Phyllobacterium zundukense: one gene and its partner. Each later gene encodes a partner of the first gene's protein in a complex. Links are inferred from orthologs where the notes say so. Each region holds a gene or a part of one and is shown on either strand. Other genes may lie near its edges. The genes, in order: mfd and uvrA.

Region 1 (11,415 bases):
TCAAGGAAATTTCCTATATTCACGCCGAGGGTTATGCGGCCGGCGAGTTGAAGCATGGACCAATTGCATTGATCGATGAATCCATGCCGGTCATTGTGATTGCTCCGCATGACCGCTGGTTCGAAAAGACCATCTCGAATATGCAGGAAGCGGCGGCGCGTGGTGGCAAGATCATCCTCATCACCGATGAGAAAGGCGCCGCCGCCAGCACATTGAAGACGTGGCATACGATCCTTCTGCCGGAGATGCCGGAGATCATTATGCCGATCGTGTATACTCTGCCGATCCAGATGCTGGCTTATCACACAGCAGTTTTCATGGGCACGGACGTCGATCAGCCGCGCAATCTGGCAAAGTCTGTAACTGTGGAGTAATCAGCCTGCGCGAAGCAATCGCACAGCTTCGTCCCGCTCAAACAGATAGAGCAGGATGCGCAATGCTTCGCCGCGCGTGCTCTGCAATTCGGGATCCCGCGTCAGAATATACCGGGCATCCTTGCGGGCGATTTCCAGAAACTCTTGATGCGCCTCGATGCTGGCGAGCCGGAAACCAGGCGTTCCGGATTGTCGAGTGCCAAGCAACTCGCCTTCGCCCCGCAACTTCAGGTCCTCTTCGGCGATCCTGAAACCATCCTCGGTTTCCCGCATGATTTTCAGTCGCGCCTGTGCGACTTCGCCAAGTGGCCCCTTGTAGATCAGAAGACAGGTCGAGGGTTTGTCCCCACGCCCGACACGCCCGCGCAACTGGTGCAATTGCGCAAGACCAAAGCGCTCGGCGTGTTCGATGACGATGATTGTTGCATCCGGAACGTCGACGCCAACTTCAATGACTGTGGTTGCCACAAGCAATCGAGTCTCGCCGTTCTTAAACGCCAGCATGGCGGCATCTTTCTCAGGTCCATTCATGCGGCCATGGACGAGCCCGATCCTGTCGCCGAGCAGAGGTTTCAGCGATTCGAAACGTTCTTCGGCCGAAACCAGGTCGACCAGTTCGGACTCCTCGACCAATGGACAAATCCAGTAGATTTTTTGCCCATCGGCGATTGCAGTACGCATGCGATCAACGAGCTCGCTCAAGCGTTCCATCGGCAGGATCGCGGTGGTGATCGGCCGGCGGCCAGCGGGTTTTTCCGTCAGTTTCGAAACGTCCATATCACCGAACGCAGTCAATACCAGCGTGCGCGGAATGGGTGTGGCGGTCATGACCAGCATGTCGGGCGCCGTGCCTTTGGAGGTCAAAAGCAGACGTTGATGTACGCCGAAACGATGCTGCTCATCGACAATAACCAGCACCAGATCGTGATAGCTGACCTTCTCCTGAAAGAGCGCGTGTGTGCCGACAATGATATGGATGGCGCCAGTCCGCAGGCCCTCGAGGATATCTTCACGCTCGCGGCCTTTTTCGCGTCCGGTGAGCAACGCCGTGCGCAACCCTGCCTTCTGGGCCAGAGGCGCGATTGTAGCGAAATGCTGGCGCGCGAGCACTTCTGTCGGCACCATCAGGGCCGATTGACCGCCAGCCTCCGCAGCATGCGCCATGGCCAGTAGACCGACGACGGTCTTGCCGGAGCCGACATCGCCTTGCAGCAGGCGTAGCATCCGGTCTGGCTCGCGCAAATCGGCGATGATTTCCTTGATCGTCTGGTTCTGGCTATTCGTCAGCGAATAGGGCAGGGCCGCGATGATTTTCGCCATGAGATGGCCGTCGCCCTCCAGCTTGCGGCCGGAAAGGCGCCGTGTTTTCAAGCGCACCAGCGCCAACGCCAGCTGACCGGCGAGAAATTCATCATAGGCGAGCCGCTGTCTGGCGGGATGATCGAGTGCGATGTCGCTCGGATCTTGCGGATTGTGCAGGATCTGAAGTGCTTCGCGATGCGATGGCAGGCGATATGTTTCGAGCACTGGCGGATCGATCCATTCCGGCATATCCGGTGCTTTGGCCAGCGCTTCCTGAATACCGCGTGCCAGCACTTTTGGAGACAGGCCTGCGGTCAGCGGATAAACAGGCTCAACCAGTGGCAGCGACGAAGCATCTCCGATACTGGCAATATGATCCGGATGAACCATCGTCGGACGCCCGTTGAACCACTCCATGGTGCCGGACACGATGACCGTTTCGCCAATCGGCATGACTTTCTCAAGCCAAGCTTGTTTTGCGTGAAAGAAGGTGAGGCCGATTTCCCCGGTATCATCATGAGCGAAGACACGATATGGGACGTTGCTGCGACCGCTGGGTGACGGCTGGTGGCGGTCGACGCGCACCTCGAGCGTAACGATCGCGCCTTCCGGGGCGAAGGCAATTCCCGGCCGATTGCGCCGGTCAATCACGCTGTGCGGCGGCAGGTAGACCAGGTTGCCGACGCGCGGCTCGGCGCCCGGCGGCTGCGTGCCGAGCAATGTGCCGAGCAGGCCCGACACTTTCGGGCCTATGCCGGAAAGTGAACGAACGGAGGCGAAGAGGGGGTCAAGCAATGACGGACGCATGCATAAGGTTTAACGCGTTCGATGTGCGTTGCAAGGCTGACAGATGCAACAAGGCACGCTATACCCAGCCGCACCAACCACGCCCAATACATTCATTGCCATAACGGAGCTAGTTCATGACTGGAAGCAGTCGCACCACCGCCGATCTGCAGCCGAGACAGCGAAAAATCCTGTTTCGCTCCTGGCATCGCGGTATGCGTGAAATGGATCTGATCCTTGGGCAGTTTGCCGACGCCCATATAGACACCTTGTCCAATGATGAACTTGACCAATATGAAGCACTGATGGAAGCGCTCGATCGGGACCTGTTGAAATGGTTCACCGGGGAGGCTGCCGTTCCCGCCGAATTCGATACGCCGATCTTCCACAGGGTCGTCGCATCCCGCCAGAGAATGAAATTCTGAAATCGAAATGACTGCCTTTACCAAACTCGGACTGAAATCTGACGTCAATGGACACGTGGTCATCGACGGTGTTGTCGATGGCTATGAAGCTTTTGCTTTGGCAAAAGTGGTCGCTGAAGCCGGGGCAGGCGGTCCGGTGCTGTTCATCGCGCGTGATGGCAATCGCGTTGCTGATATCGAACAGGTGCTGAACTTCGTCCAGCCGGATTTGCCCGTACTGCAATTGCCTGCGTGGGACTGTCTTCCCTATGATCGCGTCTCGCCAGGAGCGGATACTTCCGCGCGCCGCCTAGCGGCACTTGCTGGTCTTGCAGCCTTGCGCGAACATAAGCACCCGGGCGTCATTCTGGCGACGGCCAATGCCGTTCTGCAAAAATTGCCGCCGCGCAAAGTCCTCGCAGAGCAGCTTTTCATGGCAAAGCCCGGCAATAGAATTGACATGAATGCACTGGTGCAACGCCTTGAAAACAACGGCTTTGAGCGCGTTCCAACTGTGCGTGATATCGGCGAATATGCCGTGCGTGGCGGTATTCTCGATCTCTTTGCTCCGGGTGCCGAGGAGCCGCTGCGCCTGGATTTCTTTGGCGACACCCTGGAAACGATCCGGACGTTTGATCCAGCGTCGCAGCGAACGTCGAGCCAAAAGAAAGAATTCTCGATGCAGCCGATGAGCGAAATTACGCTTTCGCCCGAGCTCATCAGCCATTTCCGCTCGCAATATGTGCAGACGTTCGGGGCACCATCGCGCGATGACGCGCTTTATCAGTCCATCTCGGAGGGGCGCCGCTTTGCCGGCATGGAACATTGGTTGCCACTATTCTATGACAAACTCGAGACCGTTTTCGACCATGCGGGGCAAATGCCCGTGGTCTTCGATCACCTCGCGCACGAATCCATGGCTGAACGCCACAAGATGGTGCTGGATCACTACGAGGCGCGCAGACGGCAATCCGATGGCAAGGAGCCAGGCGATACCATCCCTTACAAGCCGGTCGAGCCGGGTTCGCTGTATCTGACACCTGAGCAGGTTGAGGCGTCGGCAGTTAACTCAGGCATGCGCATCGATTTCACGCCGTTCGACGCGCCATTCGTCACAGGTCGGTCGGTTATCCACGCCGGTGCGCATCGGGGGCGCACATTCGTCGAGGAGAGGACCGCCAAGGACACCAATGTCTTCGATAGCGTTGTAAAACACATTGCCGATGAGCGCGCTGCAGGCAAGAAGGTGCTGCTTGCTGCATGGAGCGAAGGCACACGCGACCGGCTGGTGCAGGTTCTGAACGAACACGGTCTCGAAAAGATCGAGCTTGTCGATGATCTGAGAACGGTCAAGGCGCTTGCTCGCGACAAAATTACTGCGGGCATCCTCTCGCTTGAAACCGGCTTCGATGCTGGAGAACTGGTCGTTGTTGCAGAGCAGGACATCCTCGGCGACCGGCTGATCCGTCACTCCAAGCGCCGCAAACGCGACCGGGATTTCATCAGCGAGGTTGCTGCGCTGAACGCCGGCGACATCGTCGTGCATGTGGATCATGGGATCGGCCGGTTCATCGGCCTGAGAACAATCACAGCTGCCGGGGCACCGCATGATTGTCTTGAATTGCACTATGCGGGCGATGACCGGCTGTTCCTCCCGGTAGAAAATATCGAGCTTTTGTCACGGTTTGGCTCGGAAACTTCGACTGCCGTGTTGGACAAGCTCGGCGGCGGGGCCTGGCAAGCCCGCAAGGCAAAGCTGAAGAAACGCCTGCTCGACATTGCCGGCCATCTCATTCGCATTGCGGCGGAACGGCAGATGCGTGGTGCACCGATCCTGTTGCCACCAGACGGCCTCTATGGCGAATTCGCGGCGCGGTTCCCCTATGACGAGACCGAAGATCAGGATCGCGCCATCGACGCGGTTATCGACGATCTTTCGCTCGGCAAGCCCATGGACCGCCTGATTTGCGGCGATGTCGGCTTTGGCAAGACTGAAGTTGCACTCCGCGCCGCATTCGTTGCGGCGCTGAATGGCGTCCAGGTTGCCGTCGTGGTGCCGACGACGCTGTTGTCGCGCCAGCACTTCAAGACCTTCACCCAGCGTTTTCAGGGCCTGCCTGTCAATGTGGCGCAAGCATCGCGGCTCGTGGGTTCGAAGGAACTGGCTGAAAACAAGAAGGGCATTGCCGAGGGGCAGGTTGATATTGCCGTCGGCACGCATGCGCTGCTCGGAAACGGCATCAAGTTCAAGAATCTCGGCCTTTTGATCATCGACGAAGAGCAGCATTTCGGCGTCAAACACAAGGAACGGCTGAAAGAACTTAAATCGGACGTGCATGTGCTGACCCTGTCCGCAACGCCGATACCGCGCACGCTGCAACTCGCCTTGACGGGTGTTCGCGAGCTTTCCTTGATTACCACGCCACCTGTGGATCGCATGGCTGTGCGAACCTTCGTCTCGCCGTTTGACGCGCTTGTCATCCGCGAAACGCTGCTGCGCGAGCGCTATCGCGGCGGGCAGAGTTTCTATGTCTGTCCGCGCATCTCCGATTTGAGCGACATCAAGGAATTCCTTGATACTCAGGTGCCGGAACTGAAAGTTGCGATTGCCCATGGCCAGATGGCGCCGGGTGAGCTCGACGACATCATGAATGCTTTCTACGACGGGCAGTACGACGTGCTGTTGTCGACGACGATCGTTGAATCCGGGCTCGATATCCCGACAGCAAATACGCTGATCATCCATCGTGCCGATATGTTCGGCCTATCGCAGTTGTATCAGCTGCGCGGGCGCGTCGGGCGATCGAAGCAGCGTGCCTATGCGCTATTCACGCTACCAGCCAACAAGCTGCTGACGCAGACGGCAGAACGCAGGCTCAAGGTTTTGCAATCACTGGACACGCTAGGTGCCGGTTTCCAGCTGGCGAGCCATGACATGGATATCCGTGGTGCAGGCAATCTGCTCGGGGAGGAACAGTCGGGGCATATTCGCGAGGTCGGTTTCGAACTCTACCAACAGATGCTGGAAGAAGCGGTTGCGGAGATCAGGGGTACCGGCGAAGTCGAGGACGGCCATTGGTCGCCGCAGATTGCGATCGGCACCGCCGTCATGATCCCTGAAACCTATGTGCCGGACCTGCAATTGCGTCTCGGCCTATATCGCCGTCTGGCCGATCTGGAGGAGCTGCAGGACATCGACGGCTTTGGCGCTGAAATGATCGATCGCTTTGGACCGCTGCCGGAAGAAGTTCAGCACCTCTTGAAGATCGTTTACATCAAAGCGTTATGCCGGCGTGCCAATGTGGACAAGCTCGATGCGGGACCAAAGGGCGTTGTCATCCAGTTCCGCAACAAGACGTTCAATAATCCAGCTGCACTGGTACAAATGATCGGCGAGCAGGGTTCGATGGCGAAGATCCGGCCCGATCAGAGCATAGTGTTTGTGCGCGACTGGCCTACGGCGGAGAAACGGTTGAACGGTGCAGCGGTCGTCATGACGCAGCTGGCGAAACTCGCCGAGGCCGCATAGTCAGACCGGACGCGGCTCAAAGCCATCGGCGGCCTGGCGGATGGCGTCCGCCAGAGCCTCTGCAGACTGCGCACCCATAACGGCGTATTTCTGGTCGAGGATGAAGCAGGGAACGCCGCGCACCCCGATCTGATTGGCGGTGTCGATTTCCTGCCGCACACCGAGAGTATCGGCGTCGGTTGGCAACAGGCTTGCAACGATGGCGACATCCATGCCGGCCTCTTGCGCGGCCTCCAGCAATATCTGGTGATCACCGATGTTCTTTCCCTGTTCGAAATAATAGGAGAAAAGGATGCCGACCATCTTGTCCTGAACGTTGGGCGTAGCCTGCGATGCCCAGCGGATCAGGCGATGCGCGTCCAACGTATTAGGGCTAACTTCGATGGCCTCGAAGTCAAACTCGATGCCAGCTTCCTTGCCAAGCTCGGTCAATTGCTGATGAATCTCGAAGATCTTGTCGGAACTTCCGAACTTTTCCTGCATGTAGCGATTGCGATCTTTTCCCTGCGGCGGGATCGTCGGGTCGAGTTGAAATGGTCGCCAATTGACAATGACGTCGAGGTCGGGATTAAGGGCGAGCGCGCTTTCCAAGCGCTTCCGTCCGAGAAAACACCAGGGACAAACGACATCCGACACCACGTCGATCGTGAACTTCTTATCGGTCATGGCTATTCCTATCGTTTATCGGACCACCACGTGGACAGTTGGTTGCCGACCATGGACGTCTTGTCCGGATGTTGCAGATGCGCCCAGCGGGCAACCCATTGCTCGGGCTGGTAGTAGATCGGGACCATATAATGGCCGGAGATCAGGACTCTGTCGAGGGCACGCACAATGCTGGTAAATTCCTCGTCACCGCGGGCGGCCAGCATTTTGTCCAGTAGCGCGTCGATGACGGGATCGGCTACCCCCGCATAATTGAAGCTGCCTTCAACTTCCTTCGACTGGCTGCCCCAGCGGTTGAATTGCTCATACCCTGGCGAAAGCGAGTTTGAATAGGCGCCGAGGATAACGTCGTAGTCGAACGTCTGGAGGCGTTTTTGATACTGTGCGTCGTCGACTGTACGGATGGTCGCACCGATGCCCAGGCGCTCGAGCGTACGTTTGTAGGCAAGCCCGAGACGCTCTTCGCCAACCGAGCGCGTCAGAATTTCGAATGTGAGCGGCGTACCATGCGGATCGAGCATCTGTTCGTTCTCGATCTTGTAGCCCCGGCTGACGAGAATGTCATAAGCGCGCTTCATTTCCTTGCGATCGCGCCCTGTTCCATCCGTTTTGGCGGGCTCGTAGGTGCCATCCATCACTTCCGGCAGCACCGCATCCGGATATGGCGCAAGTAGCGCGCGTTCGGTCGCATCTGCGGATCTGCCAAGGGCCGACAACTCCGAGCCCTGCCAGTAGCTACCCAGTCGCTGGTAGCGGCCGGCGTAGAGGTTGCGGTTGGTCCACTCGAAATCGAACATGAGTGCGAGCGCTTCCCGCACCGCCTTGTCTTGAAACAAGGGGCGCCGCGTATTGAAGACAAAGCCGAACATATTTGCCGGTGATCTGGACCGGAACGTGTCCCTGATAACCCTGCCATCTTTCACCGCCGGAAAATCATAGGACGTCGCCCATTTGTTGGGATCGCCTTCCATGAAGACGTCGAATACGCCTTTCTTGAATGCTTCGAACTGCGCCTGATCGTTACGGAAATACTCGACAGTTACCGTTTCAAAATTGTTGAAACCGACCCTGCTCGGCAGGTCGGCGGCCCAGTAGTCGGGGTTTCGCTTGAAAACGATACGCTGGCCTGGCTGAACCTTCGAAACGATGTAGGGTCCGCTGCCAACCGGGATAGCCAAGGGCGAAGCGTCGAATTTGTCGATGTCGATCGCATGTTTTGGAAGAACCGGCATAAGTGCCAGGACCAGCGGAAACTCCCTGTTCGCCTGCTCGTTGAATGTGAACCTTACGCCGCGTTCGCCGACCTTTTCGATTTTTGAGATCAGTTTCATGCGGCTGCTAAAAGGCGGTCGTCCCTTTTTGGTAAGAACATCGAACGTGAAGATTACATCATCGGGCGTTACCGGCTGCCCGTCGGACCATTTCGCCTTCGGATTGAGCGTGAATTCGACCCAGGTTCGCTCGTCATTGGTTTCAACCTTTTCGGCGAGCAAACCATACATGGTGAATGGTTCGTCGGCGCTTCGCTGCATCAGCGACTCGTAGACCAGATTGCCAAATTCGGAATCGCCGAACATGCCGCGTGCGGTCGTCCGCATGCTCTTGATCAGGAACGGATTGAGGCTGTCGAATGTGCCGACGACACCATAGGTTATGGAGCCTTCCTTTGGTGCAACCCGATTGACATAGGGGAAATTCTTGTAGTTTGCGGGCAGGGCAGGCTCGCCGTGCATGGCGATTCCATAGGTCGGTTCTGCAAAAGAAGCGCCCGTTGCCGAACATGCTGCGATCAAAAGCGCCAGAATCTGCAAACTTCTCTTCAACATCGTCTCAACCTTGCGCCTTTAGGGACGCGATTTACCCTGATTCGTGCCAAAGACTATCATTTGAAGACGATTCTGCGGCGGAAGACGTGCTATGTGCCATCTGAATTCAAAGACCAGCCAAAAGTAGTCTGGATTTGCATCGGCATGCAGTGTAACACGGCGTTCGATAATTGCATCTGGCGCTAGGGTCACTCTGTTGCCGCATTTAGTGACCAAAGCCAGACAAGCAAATACAAGTGATCAAGCCACACTTCGGATAAGTGCGCTGAAAGGAACCAGTTGACCATGTCCACCCGAAAGACTTTCGCTGCAACCGCATCTCTCGCAGGCGCCGTTGCATTACTTGCCGCCGCGGCCGTACCAGCCTCAGCCCAGCAACAGCAAAGAGCGCCTCAGGGTTGGTTCAAGGTTTGCTCGAAACAGGAAGACAATGACATCTGCAATACGCAGAATATCGTGACGGCCGACAGCGGCCAGCTCCTGACTGCTGTCAATCTCATCGAGATCAAAGGTAAGATCAATCGCAAGATCTTCCAGGTTTCCGTCCCGACCGGCCGTCTCATCGCGCCGGGTGTTGGCCTCCAGATCAACGGCGGCAAGACTCAGAAGGTTGATTACGCCATCTGCTTCCCGGATCGTTGCATTTCAGAAGTTGCCTTGTCCGATGACCTGCTTGCTGCCTTCAAGAAGGGCAACCAGCTGACGATGACTTCCGTCAACTTCCAGAACAAGCCCAATCCGATCAACGTTGCGCTCACGGGCTTCACTCAGGCTTACGACGGTCCCGGCCTGCAGCAGAACGAGCTCGAACAGCGCCAGAAGACACTTCAGGACGAAGTTCAGAAGCGTCAGAAAGAGTTCGAGGAGAAGATGAAGGCTGAGCAGCAAAAGGCCAAAACCGGCAACTGATCAACCGGCACTGAAAAGCAAAAAAGGACGCTTTGAGCGTCCTTTTTTATTGCGCATGAGTCGGTGCACTAGTTCATGTGAGGTTTCTTCACGCGATAGACGCCGTTTTCCGGCGTTTCAAACATGTTCCCGATCTGCGGATGCCTCAGGGGCACACCGGTCGTATCGGCAACAAGGTTCTGTTCCGATACATAGGCGACATATTCGCTTTCGGAGTTTTCTGCAAAAAGATGATAAAAGGGCTGGTCGCGCCGCGGCCTTATATCCTCGGGGATAGATCTATACCATTCTTCTGTATTGTTGAATTCCGGATCCACGTCGAAGATTACGCCTCGGAACGCGAAGATCCTGTGGCTCACCACCTGGCCGATCTGAAATTTTGCATGGCGTATCTGTGTCATCATCGTCATTCGTAGTAGGTATCTGTTTCTATCAAAGCTCGCGAGCCTAAATGGTTCCTGCGATCACTCTATCCCGCCATAAATTCATAAAGTCCGTCATGCTCAGTGTCTTCAATCTGGTACTTCCATTCTTTGGACTGATTTTCCTTGGCTTTTTCGTGGCACGAATCAACCACCAGCCTTTGGAGGCGCTAGGATGGATGAATACGTTCATCATTTATGTGGCGTTGCCGGCTCTATTTTTCCAGATACTCTCGAAAACGCCCGTGGCGGAATTGACCAAGTGGAACTTTATCCTCGGATGCACTTTGTCAACATTTGTCATTTTCCTGGTGATGTTTCTGATCGCCTTCGTGCGGACGCGGAAGATCGATGAAAGCACAATTCAAGGGCTTGCCGCAGCCTATGGCAATATCGGGTACATGGGGCCAGCCCTGGCGATCCTCGCCTTCGGTGCGACGGCAGCTGTGCCCGTCGCGCTGATATTTTGCTTCGACAACATGCTGCATTTCGTCATGGCACCGCTGTTGATGGCGCTTTCGGGCAATGACAAGCGTTCTCCGCGCGATGTCACTATAGGTGTCCTTCGCAAGATATTCGGCCATCCTTTCATTATCGCGACGATCCTGGGTGTTGGTGCGGCGCTACTCGGTATCGAGCCGCCTGTCGCAATCGACCGCATGATCGATCTCCTTGCAAGGGCGGCAGCGCCTTGCGCGCTCTTCGCCATGGGAGCAACGCTTGCACTACGTCCACTGAGGCGCGTACCGAAGGAACTTTATCTCATTGTCCCTATCAAGCTGCTGGTTCAGCCGTTGCTGATTTATGGGGTGCTGAATCTCGTCGGGAATTTTCCACCAGTGTGGATTTACACGGCCATGCTCATGGCCGCATTGCCTACCGCAACCAATGTCTTCGTCATCGCTCAACAGTACGGCGTGTGGGTCGAGCGGGCCTCCAGCAGCATTCTGGCGACCACTTTGTTTTCAATCGCGACCCTGACCCTGTGGCTCTACTTCATGACGCATGGTCTCATTCCCTGACACGCCGTCAACGTCTTTGTTACCAAGATAATCGCCCGCTTGGCTCTTTCGATCCAGCTGAGCCCTTGCGGCTGTCGATTTTCTGTATATATAGTTGCGAATGATTTGCAATTGCGATTAAGGGTATTCCATGGATCAACTACGGCAGGCGGTCGACACGCCTAAGGGCTGGCGA
Region 2 (10,856 bases), 230 kb from region 1 along the record:
TCGTAGATCGAAGCGTCACCATGCGGATGGTATTTACCCATCACTTCACCGACGACACCGGCCGACTTGCGATAGGACCGGTTCCACGACAGCCCCATTTCGTTCATCGCATGCAGTATGCGTCGATGCACGGGCTTCAGGCCGTCGCGCACATCGGGCAGCGCACGGCTAACGATCACGCTCATCGCATAGTCGAGATAGGAGCGCTGCATTTCCTCGATGATGGAAATCGGCTCGATCCCGAAGGACGGTCCGGATTTATCGTCTTCGGAGCCAGGAGGTGGAGTTAAATCAGACACGAGGCACTCATCTTTCGGATAGAATCAATCTTTGATCTTATAGAGGCTTTTCCAGCCAAAAGCCAATAAACGGCGCGTTAATACACAGCTGAAAACCCTTTAAAATCATGTGATAAAATGGAGTTTCTCATGCGGTGAAAAACTTCTGGGTTGAATTGCATGTTTCTCGACGTTGGATAGCGAATCCGGTAGGTTGAATCAGCCGTAATGGCCGGGTTGGTGCACCTTTAACCAGAAAAGAAAAGCAAAATCGTGGCGTACGCAGACACCATTCTCAATGCCTTTGTGACGCTCATGGTTACGATCGATCCGCCCGGTCTCGCACCGCTGTTTCTGGCGCTGACGACAGGCATGAACCGGGCAGAGCGCAGTCAGGTTGCGCTCCGGTCCAGCCTCACAGCGTTCGTCGTTCTTACCATCTTCGCGATTGCCGGTGCGCAGATACTTGCGCTGTTCGGCATCACCCTCGGCGCCTTCCGCATTGCGGGTGGTCTGCTTCTGTTCTGGATAGCCTTCGAGATGATCTTTGAGCGGCGCAACGAGCGCAAGGAGAAAAGTGCAGAGGTTGCGATTACAAAGGATCACATCCGCAACATTGCCGCCTTTCCTTTGGCGATACCGTTGATCGCCGGTCCGGGCGCGATTTCCGCAACCATTCTTCTTGCAGGAACGCTTTCGAGTGCCACATCGCGACTGGCTTTGATCGGCATAATCCTGATCTGCATAGCCTCTTGCTATGCTGTGTTTTTCCTTGCCGAGCGTATCGACGGCTTTCTTGGTGAAACAGGCCGTTCAATATTGACCAGACTACTCGGCGTAATTCTCGCCGCCCTCGCCGTCCAGTTCGTGGCGGACGGTATCCGGACCCTCGTCAACAGCTGATCGTTGGTTAATAGCCCGGGCTTATGCGGACATCGACGCCATCGCCAAAAACGACCGTCAAAGGCTTGCCTGCGATGATTTCCCCAAGTTCAGGTGCAATCGCCAGCGGGACGGCTTTGTTCACCGTTTCAAGTGCTGACGATACAAATGCCTCCTTGACGACGCGGTCGCCGCCCGGCGTTCTAAAAATAACGCGCGGCATTGCGATAACCGTACCATCGCGCCGCAATGCAAAGCGCAACGTCACGCCCATATCTTCGGCGCCGGTTGGCCGGACCCAACAGGCAAGAAGTGCCGAACCGATTTCTCTCGTGGAATAAATCGGTTCGCTTTTGCCGCAGGCCTGTTCCGATGCCAGCGCCGGCGTCAGACCGGGCAATGTGAGAGCCATCGCTGCTGTGACGAACCACCAGATCGACCGCATGACGACCAATTCAGCGCGCCTCTGCTTCGATTTCATCAACGGCATCCCTTTGCGTGATCAATCGTGCGCTGCGAACACCGCTGACGGAAATCCATAGCCAGCTCAACGCTACGGCAAGTCGATTGCGTACGCCGATGAGAAAATAGATATGTGCCAGGCCCCAGAGCCACCAGGCGAGATAGCCTTTCAGTTTGATCCAGCCGAAATCGGTAACCGCCGCACGCTTGCCGATCGTCGCGAGATCACCCGCATGGCGATAGACAAACGGCCGCGGCGTCTGGTCGCCGCCGAGCCTTGCCTTGATGGTTTCGGCAATGTGCTTACCCTGCTGTTTCGCCGCGGGGGCAATGCCCGGCACAGTGCCCTTGCCGCCATTCGGCACGGTTGCGGTATCACCGATCACAAATATTTCGGGACGGTCCGGTGCAGTCAGGTCGGGTTTGACGACAACGCGTCCGGCTCGGTCGGATGGCGCGTTCAGCCATTTGGCAGCGGGAGACGCCTGCACGCCGGCAGCCCAGATGATTGTCTTGGCGCGCAGCGACTGGCCGCCGAATTCAACGCCGTCAGCATGACATTCTGTGACCGGATGGCCGAGATGAACAGTCACGCCCAGCTTTTCCAGTGCTCGCTTGGCGTAGGCCGACATATCGTCGCTGAACGCAGGCAGCACGCGCGGACCACCCTCGATCAGCACCACGCGCGCCTCTGCCGGGTCTATCACCCTGAAATCACCCTTCAGCGTATCGCGCGCGAGATCGGCGATCGTTCCGGCGACCTCGACCCCTGTGGGCCCACCGCCTATGATCACCAGGGTCAGATATTCCATGCGCCTGGCAGGATCCGGTTCGCGCTCGGCCTTTTCAAACGCGGTCAGAATGCGCCGGCGGATCATCGTGGCGTCTTCCAGCGTCTTCAGACCGGGTGCATAGGGCTCCCAATCATCATGACCGAAATAGGCATGGCGCGCGCCGGTCGCCAGCACCAGCGTGTCATAGGGTATGGTCTCGCCGTCAGCGGTTGAAACAGTCCGGGCAGCCGTATCGACATTGTCAACAGTACCGAGCAAGGTCTTGACGTTCTTGTACTTCCGCACGAGATGCCTGATTGGCCAGGCGATTTCAGACGTCGCCAATGTCGACGTCGCGACCTGGTACAGCAGCGGCTGGAACAAATGGTGGTTACGCTGATCGATGATTGTAATGTCGATATCGACATTACGGAGATTATAGACAGCCTCCAGGCCGCCGAAACCTCCGCCGACGACGACGAGGCGGTGTTTGGTGTGGGATGGCGTCTGGATTTCAGTCATGATGAGGCTCCGATGCGCAGACCGAGATCTGTCTAACAGACCGATTGCCATGCGACAATTGCATGAAATACCGATCAGGGATGAGTTATCGAGAGGTCTCTCGGAGCTCGACGCCGACCAGCGCCGCCCAACGTCCGGGCGTCATGCCAAAGGCTTTCTTGAACTGCCGGTTGAGATGGCTTTGGTCGGTGAATCCCGTTTCCACCGCGATCCCGGCCAGCGGTTCGCCGGTTTTGATCATCTCGCGGGCCCGTTGCAGGCGCCGCATCAATAAAAAACGATGTGGGCTTGTGGCATAGAGCGTGCGGAAGTGCCGGGATAAAGCGTAGCGATCAAGACCGCTTACCGCTTCAAGCTCATCTGATCGTACAAGGCGCAAGGCGTGCTCTTCGAGATAATCGCGTGCCAATTGCGTTTGCCGGATCGCCGGCGTGCCCAGCGGCCTCGCATGCTGTCTTGCATGCCGCGTCAAGCCCAGGGTCAGGTGCGAAACGACATCGTCGACCAGTAGTTCATCCAACTCCTCATCGAGATTGCGGAGAGCTGCTACCAAGGCAGCATGTAACGCCGGATCGGCGATGACAGGATCGTTGACGAATGGCAGCGCACCTTGGCGATCGCCCAGCGACTGCAATGCCAGCGCGGGTTCCAGATAGAGCATGCGATAGCACAAGCCATCATCGGTGCCAGCGGCGCCATCATGCATCTCGTCCGGATGGATTACGATGATATTGCCGGGCATGCTGTGGCGCCGCTCCCCGCGATACCAGAACGTTTGCACGCCGTGCAGTGTCACACCGATCGCATAGGTGTCGTGCCTGTGCAAATCATAAGCATCCCCGGCAAACCGCGCTTCAATGCGCTCGAGGCCCGGATTGGACGGCGCAGATGTAATGGCGTCCTGCACGGGAAGTTTGCACAAACGTCCAAGACCACGCGCGGCCTCTTCGCCTAAAACGTCTTGCATAAGCTCAACTCTTCCATGACTGACGGAGAATTATATCGATGTTCGATACCAAAATTGCAATTGTGTTGCGAAACGACATGGCGCCATGGCAGGCATTGAATGTGACGGCGTTTCTGACAAGCGGCATTGTTGCGCAATCGCCCGACGTAATCGGCGAGCCTTATCGTGACAGGGCCGGGAACACTTACAACCCGCTTTCCATCCAGCCTGTGATTGTTCTGGCGGCGGATCAGGCAACAATTTCAAACATTCACCGCCGTTCGCTCGAACGCGATATCAAGACGTGTCTCTATATCGAAGAGATGTTTTCAACCGGCCACGACGCGGCCAACCGCGCTGTCTTTGCGCAATTCGCGCCGGACGATGCGAAGGTCGTCGGCATCGCCATGCGAGCCGAGAAAAAGCTCGTCGACAAGGTTACCAAAGGGGCGAAAATGCATCCATAGAAGCCGTCGTCACGTACAGGAGCTAAGCGCGTTAACGTCGGCGGATACAATGTGCTGCAGGTTACGGCTGATCTTTTCGACGGGCCAATCCCACCAGGCCAACGCCTCAAGCTTATTGACGGCATCCGGTTCAATACGGCTTTTCAAGGCCTTGGCCGGATTGCCGCCTACGATCGTATAAGGCGGGACATCGGCGGTGACAACCGAACGCGACGAAATAATGGCGCCGTTGCCGATGCTGACGCCCGGCATAATCAACGCTTCATAGCCAATCCATACGTCATTGCCGATGATAGTGTCGCCCTTGTATGGCAGTTCGCCGGGTTGCGGCATGACTTTTTCCCAGCCATTGCCGAAGATCTGAAAGGGATAGGTGGATATGCCTGACAGCTTGTGGTTTGCACCATTCATGATGAAGCGTGCACCCTTGGCCAAAGCACAGAACTTTCCAATGACCAGTTTATCGCCAATGAACGGAAAGTGATAAAGCACGTTTCGTTCAAAATTCTCAGAATCTTCCGGATCATCGTAATAGGTATAGTCGCCAACGATAATGTTGGGGTTGGAGATCGTGTTTTTGATAAAACACACCTGAGGGAATCCTTGCATGGGATGCTTGTTTTCTGGGCTCGGTCCGTTCATGGGAACTCCGTAGTGTCGCGATTAAGGAGGTCATCGTCACGCCGGACATGGCGAAATCTTGACGCCATTCTTTGCCATTCATATGAATTCCCACCCCCGCGCCAGCATGAAGACGACCAGATAACGCATGGTCTTTGCGATTGTCACGAGGACCAGAAAGCTCGGCAAGGGTTCCCGCAGTACGCCGGCGACCACTGTCAGCGGATCGCCGATGATCGGCGCCCAGCTCAACAGAAGCGTCCACCTGCCGTAGCGATGATACCAGGAGGCGGCGCGATCGAGTTGCGCGTGGCTGGCGGGAAACCATTTGCGCTCGCGAAACCTGTTAATTCCGCGGCCAAGCAGCCAGTTGACCACCGAGCCAAGGACGTTACCGATACTGGCCACCGCTATCAGCACTGCCGGCGAATAGGAATTGCTGAGGAGAAGCCCGGCGAGTGCCGCTTCCGACTGCATCGGAAGGACCGTCGCCGCAACGAAGGCTATGGCGAATAGCCCAGCATAAACGCCCAGATCACTGATCATGACTGGGCGCTGTTTCGTTCATTTGGGTGTTCTATTGGATCCGCAGCTCAGAACGGAATTTCGTCGTCGAGATCGCGCGAGAAATTGCCGCCAGCACTCGATGAACTGCTCGACGACGCACTGGAACGGCCGAAATCCGACCCCTCATTGTCCGATACCTGGCCACGGCCGGAACTATCGAACGAACGTCCACCGCCAGCATTTTCACCGCGTGAATCGAGCATCTGCAATTCACCACGGAACTTCTGCAGCACGACTTCTGTCGAATAGCGGTCGTTACCCGTCTGGTCCTGCCATTTGCGGGTCTGCAGAGCACCTTCCAGATAAACCTTCATGCCCTTTTTAAGGTACTGCTCGGCAACCTTGGCAAGATTGTCGTTGAAGATAACGACGCTGTGCCATTCGGTCTTTTCCTTGCGCTCGCCGCTGTTCTTGTCGCGCCAGCTTTCCGACGTCGCAATGCGAAGGTTGACGACCGGATCACCAGAACCGAGCCGCCGGACTTCCGGGTCAGCGCCAAGATTTCCTACCAAAATGACCTTGTTGACACTGCCTGCCATGATCTGAACTCCATAAATTCTGCTATTAAAATTTGCGCCATCATACAGAAGCCGCATTCAAGACGGGGCAACTGATTACCGCTATCCACAATATACAGTCCCCGGTCACGTCCGCATGGGTGGCCGCCAAAACCCTCCTGCCAGATTTGTCAGGAGACTTGTCGCACTTCCAATGCAGCCGCCAACCGCAACGCACCTGGTTTTTTACAGCCAACGCTTGAACAAGACTGCTTTCACACCCTGTCAGCACCATGTCAGGAGAGCATCCACAGTTTGTTCTTTTTTTGTTCTATCACTTGCCCTAACAATGTCAACATGGCTATGGTGATTCCAACAGGGTTTGACCTCGTAAACCAGAGAAGACTTTCTAAATATAGGGAAGCCTCTCCGTGAGGGCCATAACTCCTTCCAAATAGCGCGCCCTCTCAAAGGCAAACAGACATGAGCGATCAGAAGTACATTTCCATTCGCGGTGCCCGCGAACACAATTTGAAGAACATCGATCTCGATCTGCCGCGCGACAAGCTCATTGTCATGACCGGCCTTTCGGGCTCTGGCAAGTCGTCGCTCGCGTTCGATACCATCTATGCCGAGGGGCAGAGGCGTTATGTCGAGAGCCTGTCCGCCTATGCCCGGCAGTTTCTCGAGATGATGCAGAAGCCGGACGTCGACCAGATCGACGGCCTGTCACCAGCGATTTCCATTGAGCAGAAGACAACCAGCCGCAATCCCCGGTCGACTGTCGGCACGGTCACTGAAATCTACGACTATCTGCGCCTGCTTTATGCACGCGTCGGCATACCATATTCGCCTGCGACCGGCCTGCCGATCGAAAGCCAGACGGTCAGCCAGATGGTCGATCGTGTGCTGGCAATCGAAGAAGGCACGCGTCTTTTCATTCTTGCGCCGATCGTTCGCGGCCGGAAGGGCGAATACCGCAAGGAACTCGCCGACCTGCAGAAGCGCGGCTTCCAGCGCGTCAAGGTTGACGGCATTTTCTACGAGATCGCCGATGTCCCGGCGCTCGACAAGAAATACAAGCACGACATCGATGTGGTGGTGGACCGTATCGTCGTGCGGCCCGATATGTCCGCGCGTCTTGCCGACAGTCTCGAGACGTGCCTGAAACTTGCCGATGGTATCGCCGTTGCGGAATTTGCCGACAAGCCGCTTCCAGCCGATGAAACGGCCAGCGAATCCGCCAACAAATCCAAGAACGATACGCACGAGCGGGTAATGTTCTCGGAAAAGTTTGCCTGCCCGGTTTCGGGTTTCACCATTTCCGAGATCGAGCCGCGTCTTTTCTCGTTCAACAATCCCTTCGGCGCATGCCCGACCTGCGATGGTCTAGGCACACAGAAGGCCATCGATCCGACGATGATCGTGCCCGACGAAAGCCTTACTCTTAAAGGCGGCGCCATCGCTCCGTGGTCGAAGTCGAGTTCGCCTTACTACTACCAGACACTGGACGCGCTGGGTGCAGCCTATGGTTTCAAACTTGGCGATCGTTGGCGCGACCTGGGCGAGGAAGCCCAAAAAGCCATTCTCTACGGTACGGGCAGCCGCGAGGTTCAGTTCGCCTATGATGACGGTCTGCGTTCCTATCGCACCACCAAGCCGTTCGAAGGCGTCATTCCCAATCTGGAGCGCCGCTGGAAAGAAACGGACTCCGCCTGGTCGCGCGAGGAAATCGAGCGTTTCATGTCGGGGACGCCCTGCCCGGCTTGCAACGGCTATCGGCTCAAGCCCGAGGCTCTCGCAGTCAAGATCGGCGGTCTGCATATCGGTCAGGTCACCGAGAAATCCATTCGCCATGCGGATGCGTGGTTCCGCGACATCGACAAGACATTCAATGAAAAGCAGACGGAGATCGCCGAGCGCATTCTCAAGGAGATCCGCGAGCGCCTGCGCTTTCTTAATGATGTCGGGCTCGACTATCTGGCATTGTCGCGCAATTCCGGCACGCTGTCCGGTGGCGAAAGCCAGCGTATCCGATTGGCTTCGCAGATCGGCTCCGGCCTGACCGGCGTGCTCTATGTGCTCGATGAGCCGTCCATCGGCCTGCATCAGCGCGACAACGAGCAATTGTTGAAGACACTGCGCCATCTGCGCGATCTCGGCAACACCGTCATAGTCGTCGAGCACGACGAGGATGCAATCCTCACCGCCGACTATGTCGTCGATATCGGCCCGGCTGCGGGAATCCATGGCGGCGAGATCATCGCGCAAGGCTCGCCTGCCGACATCATGGCCAGCCCGAAATCCCTGACCGGCAAGTATCTGTCCGGCGAGATCGAAGTTGCGGTGCCTTCCGAACGGCGCAAGATCAACAAGAAGCGCATCAAGATCGTCGGCGCGCGCGGCAACAATCTCAAGAACGTCTCGGCGGAAATTCCGCTCGGCACGTTCACTGCCGTTACCGGCGTTTCCGGCGGCGGCAAATCGACATTCCTGATCGAGACACTGTTCAAGGCTGCCTCACGCCGCATCATGGGTTCGCGCGAACATCCGGCCGATCATGACCGCATCGACGGGCTGGAATTCCTCGACAAGGTCATCGATATCGATCAGTCGCCGATCGGCCGCACGCCGCGCTCCAATCCTGCAACCTATACGGGTGCATTTACCCCGATCCGCGACTGGTTTGCCGGTCTTCCGGAAGCAAAAGCGCGTGGCTACCAGCCGGGCCGGTTCTCGTTCAACGTCAAGGGCGGGCGCTGCGAGGCCTGCCAGGGCGACGGCGTGATCAAGATCGAGATGCACTTCCTGCCGGATGTCTATGTCACCTGCGATGTCTGTCACGGCAAGCGGTACAATCGCGAGACGCTGGAGGTGCTGTTCAAGGGCAAGTCGATCGCCGACGTCCTCGACATGACGGTCGAAGAAGGTGCGGAATTCTTCTCGGCAGTACCCGCCGTGCGTGACAAGCTGCAGACGCTGGCCAAGGTCGGCCTCGGCTATATCCATGTCGGCCAGCAGGCAAATACCTTGTCCGGCGGCGAGGCCCAGCGCATCAAGCTCGCCAAGGAATTGTCGCGCAAGGCCACCGGCCGTACGCTCTATATTCTCGACGAGCCGACAACAGGCTTGCACTTCCACGACGTGGCGAAGCTGCTTGACGTGTTGCATGAGCTTGTCGATCAGGGCAATACGGTGGTCGTCATCGAGCACAATCTCGAAGTTATCAAGACAGCCGACTGGGTCATCGACCTTGGACCGCATGGCGGCGACGGCGGAGGTGAGATCGTGGCTGTCGGCCGGCCGGAGGATATTGCCGAGGCCGAACGCTCCTATACCGGCCAGTTCCTCAGGGAGCTTTTGCGCAGGCGCCCGGGACACAAGGCGCAAGCCGCGGCAGAATAATCGATCTAGGGAGGAGACGGAGATGACCAGCGGGACCATAAGGGCGGGCATTGGTGGCTGGATTTTCGAGCCCTGGCGCGGCACCTTCTATCCAAAGGGCCTCTCCAAGGCCAAGGAACTCGAATATGCAGGCCAGCATTTGCAGACGATCGAGATCAACAGCACCTATTACGGTACGCAGAAGCCCGAGACTTTCGCCAAATGGGCGAGCCAGGTGCCGAACGGCTTCGTTTTCTCGGTCAAGGGCAATCGTTTTGTCACCAACCGCCGCGTTCTAGCCGAAGCCGGCGAGTCGATGCAGCGCTTCATCAAGTCCGGTATAGCCGAGCTGGGCGATCGGCTCGGACCGCTGATCTGGCAATTTGCACCGACGAAAAAGTTCGATGCGGATGATTTCGGCGCCTTTCTCGATCTCCTGCCGAAGAACGAATCCGGCCTCCCCCTGCGCCACGCCGTGGAGGTTCGAAATCCTTCCTTCATCGATCCTGACTTTGTGGCGCTGGCCCGCAAGAAGGGCGTTGCAGTGGTTTATGCGGAACATTTAGAATACCCGGAAATTGCCGATGTGACCGCTGATTTCATCTATGCCCGTCTGCAGAAGGGTGATGATGCCATCGAAACTGCCTATCCTGCCAAGGCGCTCGACAAGTGGGCAGATCGTGTCAAACAGTGGGCAAAAGGTGATGTACCGGATGACTTGCCACTGGCCTCTCCGAAGCAGCATCCGGAAAAGCAGCCTCGCGATGTTTTCGTCTATTTCATCCACGAAGGCAAAGTGCACGCCCCGCAGGCAGCACAGGCTCTAACCCAGCGTCTGAATGCGTAACTCAAACCACCGACGCGCAATCCCTGTCCAAAAAATATGCAATCTGCACATTTTTGCATCAGCTTGCTGCATCGCTGCTTGTGCTTTACGGTGACGAGTTAGGCAGAGAGGCAGAACACCTGCTGCCATTCACGCGATAAACTCAGGTTCCGGGAAATATTTAAACTATTCAACCGAGTTGGCATGCTTCCTGCTTTTTGAAGTGAAAGCGGGCAAGAGGTCCGTTTCTATGCATAGGGAGATCGTTCTCTGATGAAGAAAATCGAAGCCATCATCAAACCCTTCAAACTGGATGAGGTGAAAGAGGCACTGCAGGAAGTGGGGCTTCAGGGCATTACAGTGACCGAAGCGAAGGGTTTTGGCCGTCAAAAGGGCCATACCGAATTATATCGCGGTGCTGAGTATGTCGTCGACTTCCTGCCCAAGGTAAAAGTCGAGATCGTCCTGGGCGACGAATCCGTCGAGGCCGCCATCGAGGCGATCCGCAAGGCCGCACAGACTGGCCGTATCGGCGACGGAAAGATCTTTGTATCCAACATTGAAGAAGTTGTGCGTATCCGGACCGGAGAGTCTGGCATCGACGCCATCTGATTCCCAAGCCCCTCCGCTG

The links.
Region 2: the proteins of mfd (region 1) and uvrA are in contact, whole or in part, in a crystal structure (PDB 4DFC), measured with the Escherichia coli proteins. The link is inferred for Phyllobacterium zundukense from one-to-one orthologs.

Annotation. Positions count from the first base shown.
Region 1 is NZ_CP104973.1:2,973,378-2,984,792, forward strand. The notes cover bases 2,589-6,595. They hold mfd (transcription-repair coupling factor), read left to right. Parts: upstream 2,589-2,894; coding sequence 2,895-6,395; downstream 6,396-6,595. Other genes in these bases: N8E88_RS26940 (FAD assembly factor SdhE), read left to right, coding at 2,600-2,887; N8E88_RS26950 (DsbA family oxidoreductase), read right to left, coding at 6,396-6,595. Outside these bases: ATP-dependent DNA helicase RecG, read right to left, coding at 375-2,483; more of N8E88_RS26950, read right to left, coding at 6,596-7,061; N8E88_RS26955 (extracellular solute-binding protein), read right to left, coding at 7,070-8,887; N8E88_RS26960 (invasion associated locus B family protein), read left to right, coding at 9,173-9,796; heat shock protein HspQ, read right to left, coding at 9,865-10,197; N8E88_RS26970 (AEC family transporter), read left to right, coding at 10,296-11,240; N8E88_RS26975 (Nramp family divalent metal transporter), read left to right, coding at 11,371-11,415. UniProt on the Escherichia coli protein: Couples transcription and DNA repair by recognizing RNA polymerase (RNAP) stalled at DNA lesions. Mediates ATP-dependent release of RNAP and its truncated transcript from the DNA, and recruitment of nucleotide excision repair machinery to the damaged site.
Region 2 is NZ_CP104973.1:3,197,762-3,208,617, forward strand. What follows is about bases 6,173-9,620. They hold uvrA (excinuclease ABC subunit UvrA), read left to right. Parts: upstream 6,173-6,498; coding sequence 6,499-9,420; downstream 9,421-9,620. Other genes in these bases: N8E88_RS28035 (DUF72 domain-containing protein), read left to right, coding at 9,443-9,620. In the rest of the region: gyrA (DNA gyrase subunit A), read right to left, coding at 1-212; N8E88_RS27990 (MarC family protein), read left to right, coding at 594-1,181; N8E88_RS27995 (UCP034077 family protein), read right to left, coding at 1,189-1,641; N8E88_RS28000 (NAD(P)/FAD-dependent oxidoreductase), read right to left, coding at 1,616-2,917; N8E88_RS28005 (AraC family transcriptional regulator), read right to left, coding at 3,003-3,884; N8E88_RS28010 (PTH2-like family protein), read left to right, coding at 3,923-4,330; N8E88_RS28015 (Vat family streptogramin A O-acetyltransferase), read right to left, coding at 4,340-4,972; N8E88_RS28020 (YqaA family protein), read right to left, coding at 5,051-5,494; N8E88_RS28025 (single-stranded DNA-binding protein), read right to left, coding at 5,545-6,057; more of N8E88_RS28035, read left to right, coding at 9,621-10,246; N8E88_RS28040 (P-II family nitrogen regulator), read left to right, coding at 10,499-10,837. UniProt on the Escherichia coli protein: The UvrABC repair system catalyzes the recognition and processing of DNA lesions. UvrA is an ATPase and a DNA-binding protein. A damage recognition complex composed of 2 UvrA and 2 UvrB subunits scans DNA for abnormalities.